One region of the Pseudaquabacterium inlustre genome, then DNA from elsewhere that is predicted to be linked to it. Evidence: riboswitches for the same ligand, from Rfam matches in the RefSeq annotation. Region 1 holds a riboswitch; the other holds the start of a gene.
What was found. A riboswitch is a leader RNA that binds a small molecule or an ion and turns the genes downstream of it on or off. The one in region 1 is predicted to bind thiamine pyrophosphate.

Region 1 (4,165 bases):
ATTGCTGGCCGGTGGCGCCGCGGGCGCGGATGAACAGGTGCTCGATCATGGCGGGGCGGTCGGTCGCAGTCGTGTCCAGGCAGGTGATGATGGCACGCGGGCGGGCAACTGCTGGCGGCTAGCGGCCGCAGTGCTGGGCCTGGGCGGCCTCCAGCCGCGCCACATGCAACTCCAGCTGCTGGACCCGTTGGGGCGGCGTGGTGGCCAGCGACTCGCGCAGGCGCTCCACCTGCAGCCGCAAGGTGGCGCAGCGTCGCTCGCGCAGGGCGGCCTGGCGCTCCTGCAGGTCTGCCGGCGCCAGCGTTGCGGCGGCATCGCGGCCGGGCACCGACGGGGCGGGGTCGGCGGGCGCTGGGTTCGGTGCCAGCGCCACCGGTGTCGGCGTCACAGTCGCCATCGGTGCCGCTGCCGGTGCCGGTGAGGCGGCCTGGTTCGGCGGCGGCGGCGCGGCGGCGATCTCGGCGGCGTAGTGGTTCTTGCGGTAGGCCGACAGGATCTTCGGGCTCGGCACGCGGCAGGTGTCGGGGATGTCGGCGTAGTACAGGCACTGCGGCACACCGTCGCGGAAGGTCAGGCGCACCTTGCCGGGATAGGTCTTGCCCATTGCCGTGTAGCCGTAGCCCGCCAGGACCTCGGTCGCCTGCCCCTGCGCATCGCGCAGCACGGTGCCGGGGCGCACGCTGCCGGGCAGGAAGCGGTTCATCATCCAGGCCTGCGACTGCTCGGCGATCAGGTCCTCCAGCAGGCGCTTGTGGTCTTGCCCACGGGCGGGGCCGTCCGCCGGCGCGGCCTGGGCCAGCGCGGCCGCGCCGCCTGGCAGCACGATCGGTGCGGCGCCGTTGCCGAAGCGCAGCAGGTTCGCCTGCAGCCGCTGCACCGCCGGATGGGCACAGCCGTTGGCCTGCAGCAGTTGCGGCATGTCGTTGCGGGCGTACAGGGCCAGGTCGGTCATGCGGCGCATGCCGCCCGCGGCGTCGCCCCCCTTGCGCAGCATGCCGGTGAGCATGTCCTGGGTCATCGTCCCGGCCATCGCGGCGTCGAGCCGGCGCTGCAGCGCATACACCTCCGGGTCGGCGTAGCGGCCCGTGCCGACGCTGCGGTAGCTGACGCAGTGGCGCGAGCCGGGCCGCTCGGCGCCGAAGCCGTTCACCGTCCAGGACTCGCGCTCGCACTCCTGCGCCATGATCTCCACCTTGTTGGTGGGCAACTCCGCGGCGCATTGGCGCGAGAAGGCGGTCATGTAGCTGCCCAGCAGCAGTGCAAGCTCGGTGCTGTCGCGCGCGAAGCCCACCCGCGCGAAGTCGCCCACGTACAGGCGCGCGATGTCGTCGCCGAAGTTGAGCCCGTCGGTGCGCAGGCTCTGGGCGCTCAGTTCGGCGGACCGGCCTTCGGCCGCGGCCACCAGCAGCAGGGAGACGATCGGCAGGGAGATCCGCATGGCCATCGCTTTCGGCGTGATGCTGGCGCCAGACTGTCGCACAGCCGGCCCCGACGCGCCCCGCGCAGCCCCCTATGTCGGACCCGTTGGGACGCGTCGTCCGCGCGTTGGGTGCAGCTGCGGGCACGGACTGGAGCCGAGGTCATGGTCATCCGCCGACTAGAATGCCGCGCACCGTGCCACCGGCTCTCCGGCGGGTGACGCGGGCATCCGCTGGGGGTGTTGGCGCAGCCGCAAGGCCGTGCCGACTGAGAGAGTCCCTTTGAACCTGATTGAGGTAATCCTCGCGCAGGGAAGCACGTTCAAGGGCTCGCCGGCCCGGTCTTTCTCACGCCGGCATCCGGGCCCTGGCGTTTGCCGACCTGCCATCTGCACGTCTTGCACATGGCACACACCACGTCGTTCTCCCGTTCGCGCCGCTGTCGGCGCACCTGGCTGCCGTTGGCCTTGCTGGCGACCTTGGCCAGCGCCACGGCCTGGGCGCAGCCGGCGCCCGCCACCACGTCCAACCCGCAACCAACGTCACCCGCCACCAGCATGCCCACCCCTGCCCAGCACATGATTGCCGAGATCCAGGTCATCCCGCGCCCGGCGGGCACGGTCGAGCGCCAGTACCAGCATGTGGACGCGGCCATTGCCGTGATCCAGGCCTCGGGCCTGAAGTACGAGGTGCACGGCCTGGGCACGGTGGTGGAGGGTCCGCCCGAGCGCATCTGGCCGCTGCTGCAGGCGGTGCACCAGGCCACGCTGGAGTCGGGCGCCGAGCGCACGCTCAGCGTCATCAAGGTGTCCAGCGGCGCCAAGGCCGGCGGGCCGCGGGTGGAAGACCTGGTGGGCAAGTTCCGCCGCTGAGCGGCTTGCCGCTGGTGGATGCAGGTCTTCAGCCGGTGATCAGCCGAGGGTGGCCGGCTCCTGCGTCCACCCGCCGCCCAGCACCTTGAACAGCGTGATGCGGTTGGCCTGCTCCAGCAGCTGCAAGGCGATCAGCGACTGCTGGGCCGCAAACAGCGAGCGTTGGGCGTCGTACACGTCCAGCGCCGTGTCCACGCCGTTGCGCTGGCGCGCCTGCGACAGGTTCAGCGCCTTGGCGTAGCTGGCCACCAGGGCCTGCTGCGCGGCCAGGCGCTCGTTCAGGCTGGCGCGCACGGCCAGGGCATCGGCTACTTCGCGGAAGGCGGTCTGCAGCGTCTTGTCGTAGGTGGCCAGCTGGATGTCGCGCGCCACCTCGGCCGAGCGCAGGCTGGCCTGGCGCGAGCCGCTGTCGAAGATCGGCAGGCTGATGCTGGGCGCAAAGCTCCACGCGCCGCCCTGGAACAGCTGGCCCAGGCTGCGGCTGGCGGTGCCGGCCGAGGCCGTGAGGCTGATGCTGGGGTACAGGTTGGCGCGGGCCGCGCCGATGTCGGCCGCCGCGGCGCGCAGGCCGTGCTCGGCCGCCACCACATCCGGGCGCCGCTGCAGCACGCTGCTGGGCAGGCCTTCGGGCACGGCCACCAGGATCGGGCTGCTGGCCTCGGCCAGGGCCGGGGGCAGCAGGTGCTGCGGCACGCTGCCGCCGGCCAGCAGGTCCAGCGCATTGCGGTCCTGCTGCACGGTGGCCTGGTAGGTGGCCACGGCCAGGCGCGCGGTTTCCACCGTGCTCTCGGTCTGGGCCAGGGTCAGGCCGGTGTCCACGCCCAGGTCCTTGCGCTTTTGCACCAGAGCCAGGCTGTCGCGCTGGCTCTTCAGCGTCTGCTCGGCCAGGGCCAGCTGGGCCTGGTCTGCGGCCAGGGTCAGCCAGGCGTTGGCGACCTCGGCCACCAGGGTCAGCTGGGTGCTGCGGCGGGCCTGCTCGGTCTGCAGAAAGCTCTCCAGCGCGGCGTCCTTCAGGTTCTGCAGGCGGCCGAACAGGTCGATCTCCCACGCGGCCACGCCCAGGCCCACGCTCAAGCTGCGGCTGTTCACCGCCGTGCCACTGCTGCTGGCCTGGGCCGGCGTGCGCGAGGCACTGGCGCTGGCCGATCCGGTCACCGTGGGCCTTTGCGCCGCGGCCTGGATGTCGTGCGCGGCGCGCGCCTTGTCCACGGCCAGCAGGGCCAGGCGCAGGTCGCGGTTGTTCTGCAGCGCCAGGTCGATCACGCCGCGCAGGCGGGCGTCGGTGATCAGCTGCTGCCAGCCGATGTCAGCGGCCTGGGGCGCGCTGGCCTGGGAGGCGGAGGCCGTGGCGCTGGCCGCCGTAGTAGGCCAGGCGGTGGGGATGGCGGCGGCCGGCGTCCCCTGAGTGGGCGCGAGGCTGGCGCAGCCGGTGATCAGGGCGGCCAGGGCGGCCACGGTCAGCGTGGCCAAGCGTGCGTGGCGGGGGGCAATGCGTGGGTTGGCAGGGGTCATGTCAGGTCTCCCGTTCTTCAGGCCGGGTGCTTGTTCAGGGCGGCGTTGTCGGCCGGGGCCGGCTTCTGGCGTCGATCGAAGAAGCCGCGCACCAGCACATAGAACACCGGCACCATGAACAGGCCCAGCAGCGTGGCGCTGGCCATGCCGCCCAGCACGCCGGTGCCGATGGCGCGGCGGCTGGCGGCGCCGGCCCCGCTGGCAATGGCCAGCGGCAGCACGCCGAACATGAAGGCCAGGCTGGTCATCAAGATCGGGCGCAGCCGCAGGCGCAGCGCCTGCAGCGTGGCGGCCACCAAGCCCTGGCCCTGCTCCTGCAGCATCTTGGCGAATTCCACGATCAGGATCGCGTTCTTGGCCGCC
Region 2 (4,165 bases), on a different contig from region 1:
CCGATGCCGAGCCGGTCAGCGTGCACTCGCGCGCCGGCTGGCCCGACGCCCTGCTGACCCAGCACACCGTGGCCACGCTGGGCGAGGCCGCCGCCACCCACGCCGGCCGCCCGGCGGTGGTGACCGTGGGTGCCGGCGCCGCCCCGGTGCAGGCTGCTGAACCCGCCAAGACCCCGGGGCTTGAGCACCATCAAGCGGCCGGCCACGGGCCGGCCCCTTAAAATCCGCGTTTTGCCGTCGCAGCGTGGGGCCAGCGCGGGCCCGCCACGCCGCGCCACCGGCCGACACCTGTTTCACCCTCTCACAGCCTCCAGAGCGTTCCACACCATGACCCACGTCGTCACCGAAGCGTGCATCCGTTGCAAGTACACCGACTGCGTCGATGTGTGCCCGGTGGATTGCTTCCGCGAAGGCCCCAACTTCCTGGCCATCGATCCCGACGAGTGCATCGACTGCGCCGTGTGCATCCCCGAGTGCCCGGTCAACGCCATCCTGCCGGAAGAAGACGTGCCCGGCGACCAGCAGCAGTACATCGCGCTGAACGCCGAGCTGGCCAAGGGCTGGCCCAGCATCACCAAGCGCAAGGCCGCGCTGCCCGACGCCGACGAGTGGAAAGACCGCAAGAACAAGCTGTCGGAACTCGTCCGCTGATCCTGCCCTCGTGACCACGGCCGCACCGATCGAGACCGATGCGCTGGTCATCGGCGCCGGCCCGGTGGGCCTGTTCGCGGTGTTCGAGCTGGGCCTGCTGGAGCTGAATGCCCAGGTGGTCGACGCCCTGCCCCATGCGGGCGGCCAGTGCGCCGAGCTCTACCCCGACAAGCCGATCTACGACATCCCCGGCCTGCCGGCCACCACCGGCCGCGAGCTGGTGGACCGGCTGGTGCAGCAGGCGGCGCCGTTCAAGCCCGGCCTGCACCTGGGCCAGCTGCTGGCCACGCTGCAGCGCAACCCCGATGGCCGCTGGCTGGCGGGCACCGACCAGGGCACGCAGTTCCTGGCCCGCGTGGTGGTGATCGCCGCCGGCGCCGGCGCCTTCCTGCCGCGCAGCATCGCGCTCGACGGGCTCGAGCGCCACCTCGGCCGCCAGATCACCTACCGCCTGGACGACGCCGCCACCCTGGCCGGCCGCCAGGTGCTGATCGTGGGCGACGAGGACGTCGCGCTCGAACAGGCCATCGCGCTGGCCGAGGCCCCTGCCGCGCAGCGCCCGGCGCGCATCACGCTGATCCACCGCCGCGAGGCCTTCCGCGCTGCGGCCGGCACGCTGGCGCGCTTCCAGACGCTGCGCCAGCAGGGCGCACTGCACTTCGTGGCCGGGCAGCCCGCGGCCCTGGTGGAGGCCGATGACGGCCGCCTGCAGGCGCTGCGCCTCATGCCCCCCACCGGCGAGGCCATCGACCTGCCCTGCGACCAGTTGCTGATCCGTATGGGCCTGAGCCCGCGCCTGGGACCGATCCACGACTGGGGCCTGGCGCTGGAGCGCAAGCAGTTGGTGGTGGACACCGCCCGCTACCAGACCGCCGAGCCGGGCCTGTACGCGGTGGGCGACATCGTCACCTACCCCGGCAAGCGCAAGCTGCTGCTCAGCGGCTTCCACGAGGCCACGCTGGCGGCCTTTGCCGCTGCCGCCCATGTGCGGCCGGGCGAGCCGGTGCACCTGCAGTACACCACCACCAGCCCGCGCCTGCATGCGCTGCTGGGCGTGGCGCATCCGCCACGCTGAACGACGCAAAGCCCTGCCCCACGCTGCGCAGCGGTGGGCTGGCTTCACGTCTCCGACATAATCCGCGCCGCTGACCGGCCCCGCGCGGGCCGCCAGCGCAATCGCTAGGGGTGTTGCATGGCTTGCGCCGTGCGACTGAGAGAGTCCCTTTGAACCTGATCGAGGTAATCCTCGCGTACGGGAAGCGACCTGCACCAGCGCACCCGGCATCCGTGTTCTCTCCCGCGGGGTGCGCCCAGCCAGTGTTCGTGTACCCGTGATCGCTGCAGATCTCTGCAAAGGCATCACGATGGCATCCATCCACCACCACCCGCTCCGCCGCGCCGCCGGCGGCCTTCGACCCCTGGCGCTGGCCGCCGCCACGCTGTGCGCGCTGAGCGCCACGGCGCAGGACGCAGCCCAGACCGTCACCATCAACGGCCGCGCCAGCGCTGCGCAGCCAGCCAGCGTGTCAGGCTTCGGCGACGTGCCGCTGTCTCGGCTGCCGATCTCGGCCACGGTGATCCGCGCCGACCAGCTGGCCGACGCCGCAGTCTCGGGTCTGGGCGACCTGACCCGCCTGGACGCCGGCGCCACCGACGCCTACAACGCCCCCGGCTACTGGAACCAGCTGGCGGTGCGCGGCTTCACGCTGGACAACCGCTTCAACTACCGCCGCGACGGCCTGCCGATCAATGCGCAGACGGTCATCGGCCTGGAGAACAAGCAGGCGCTGGAGCTGCTGAAGGGCACCAGCGGCCTGCAGGCCGGCACCAGCGCGCCGGGCGGCCTGCTGAACCTGGTGGTCAAGCGCCCCAAGGCCGGCCAGCGCAGCGCCACGCTGAACTGGGAGAACCCGGGCACGCTGGGCGCCGCGGTGGACATCGGCGACCGCGCCGGCGCCCAGGGCGAGCTGGGCTGGCGCCTGAACGCCGCCACCGAGCAGCTCGACCCCAGTACGCGCAACGCCCGTGGCCACCGCTGGCTGTGGGCCGCCGCCGGCGACCTGCGCCTGGCCGGCGGCACGCTGATCGAGGCCGAGATCGAGTTCAGCCGCCAGAGCCAGCCCAGCACCCCGGGCTTCAGCCTGCTGGGCAGCACGCTGCCCAGCGCGGCCAGCATCGACCCGCGCCTGAACCTCAACCGCCAGCCCTGGACGCTGCCGGTGGTGATGGACGGCCGCACCGGCTCGGTCCGCGTCACCCAGCCGCTGGGGGTCGACCTGCAGCTGGTGGCCCAGGCCATGCGGCAGCGCCTGGACAGCGACGACCGCATCGCCTTCCCCTTCGGCTGCAGCAAGGCCGACGACTACACCCGCTACTGCGCCGACGGCACCTATGACCTGTACGACTTCCGCAGCGAGGGCGAGCGCCGCACCAGCGACGCCGCCGACCTGTCGCTGCAAGGCCGCGCCACCACCGGCACGGTGACGCACCAGTTCAACGCCGGTCTGCTGTTCGCGCGCTATGCCACGCGCTTCGGCCGCCAGACCTACCAGTGGGTGAGCAACGACGACGGCATCTACCAGTACCGCGAAGCCGCGCCCAATGCCGAACCCAACGACGACAGCACCAACCGCCGCGAGCGCTCGGTGGAACTGCACCTGCAGGACCAGCTGAACCTGACGCGCGACCTGAGCGCCTGGATCGGCCTGCGCCACACCCGCCTGCACCGCGAGAGCCGCTACACCGCGCCCGGCGACCCGCGCGCCACCGCCTACGACCAGGGCCTCAGCACGCCCTGGCTGGCGCTGAGCCAGCAGCTGGGCAACGGCCGCACCGCCTACCTGAGCTGGGGCCAGGGCGTGGAGAGCGAGGTGGCGCCCAACCGCGGCCGCTACACCAATGCCGGCCAGGCCCTGCCAGCCCTGAAGAGCCGCCAGCTCGAAGCCGGCTACAAGGTCAGCGGCCGCAGCCTCGACTGGCACCTGGCTGCCTTCGACATCCACCGCCCGGTGTGGAGCGACGTCGCCGTGGCCAGCGGCCTGCCCACCGACAGCTGCAGCAGCAGCGCCCCCTGCCGACGCCAGGCCGACGGCTCGGCCCGCCACCGCGGCCTGGAGGCCGAGGCCGAATGGCGCAGCGGCGACTGGGCGCTGCGCGGCAGCGCCATGGCCCTGCACGCGCGCCGCGAAGGCTCGGCCGACACCGCCGCCAATGGCAAGCAGCCCACCAACGTGCCGGCCCTCAGCCTGAAGGCCCAGGCCGCCTACAACGTGGCCGCCGTGCCCGGCCTGGCGCTGCTGGGCTTCGTCACGCACGAGGGCGAGCGCCAGGTGCTGCCCGACAACAGCATCGCCACGCCGGGCTGGACGCGCATCGACCTGGGTGCGCGCTACACCCAGCGCCTGAACGCCGGCACCACGCTGGTGTGGCGCCTGGGCGTGGACAACGTGGCCGACCACCGCGCCTGGAAGGAAGCGCCGTATCAGTACGGCCACGCCTACCTGTATCCGCTGGC

Region 2: another riboswitch for thiamine pyrophosphate. It lies ahead of AACH10_RS19830 (TonB-dependent siderophore receptor); the one in region 1 lies ahead of AACH10_RS12635 (thiamine-binding protein).

What each region holds. Positions count from the first base shown of each region.
Region 1 is NZ_JBBUTH010000007.1:214,687-218,851, reverse strand. It holds gene AACH10_RS12650 (GNAT family N-acetyltransferase) at 1-49, opposite strand, end outside; gene AACH10_RS12645 (hypothetical protein) at 119-1,438, opposite strand; TPP riboswitch at 1,644-1,750, shown strand; gene AACH10_RS12640 (hypothetical protein) at 1,741-1,977, opposite strand; gene AACH10_RS12635 (thiamine-binding protein) at 1,976-2,290, shown strand; gene AACH10_RS12630 (efflux transporter outer membrane subunit) at 2,330-3,802, opposite strand; gene AACH10_RS12625 (efflux RND transporter permease subunit) at 3,820-4,165, opposite strand, start outside.
Region 2 is NZ_JBBUTH010000009.1:541,563-545,727, forward strand. It holds gene cobA (uroporphyrinogen-III C-methyltransferase) at 1-221, shown strand, start outside; gene fdxA (ferredoxin FdxA) at 328-651, shown strand; gene AACH10_RS19825 (NAD(P)/FAD-dependent oxidoreductase) at 662-1,726, shown strand; TPP riboswitch at 1,823-1,926, shown strand; gene AACH10_RS19830 (TonB-dependent siderophore receptor) at 2,016-4,165, shown strand, end outside.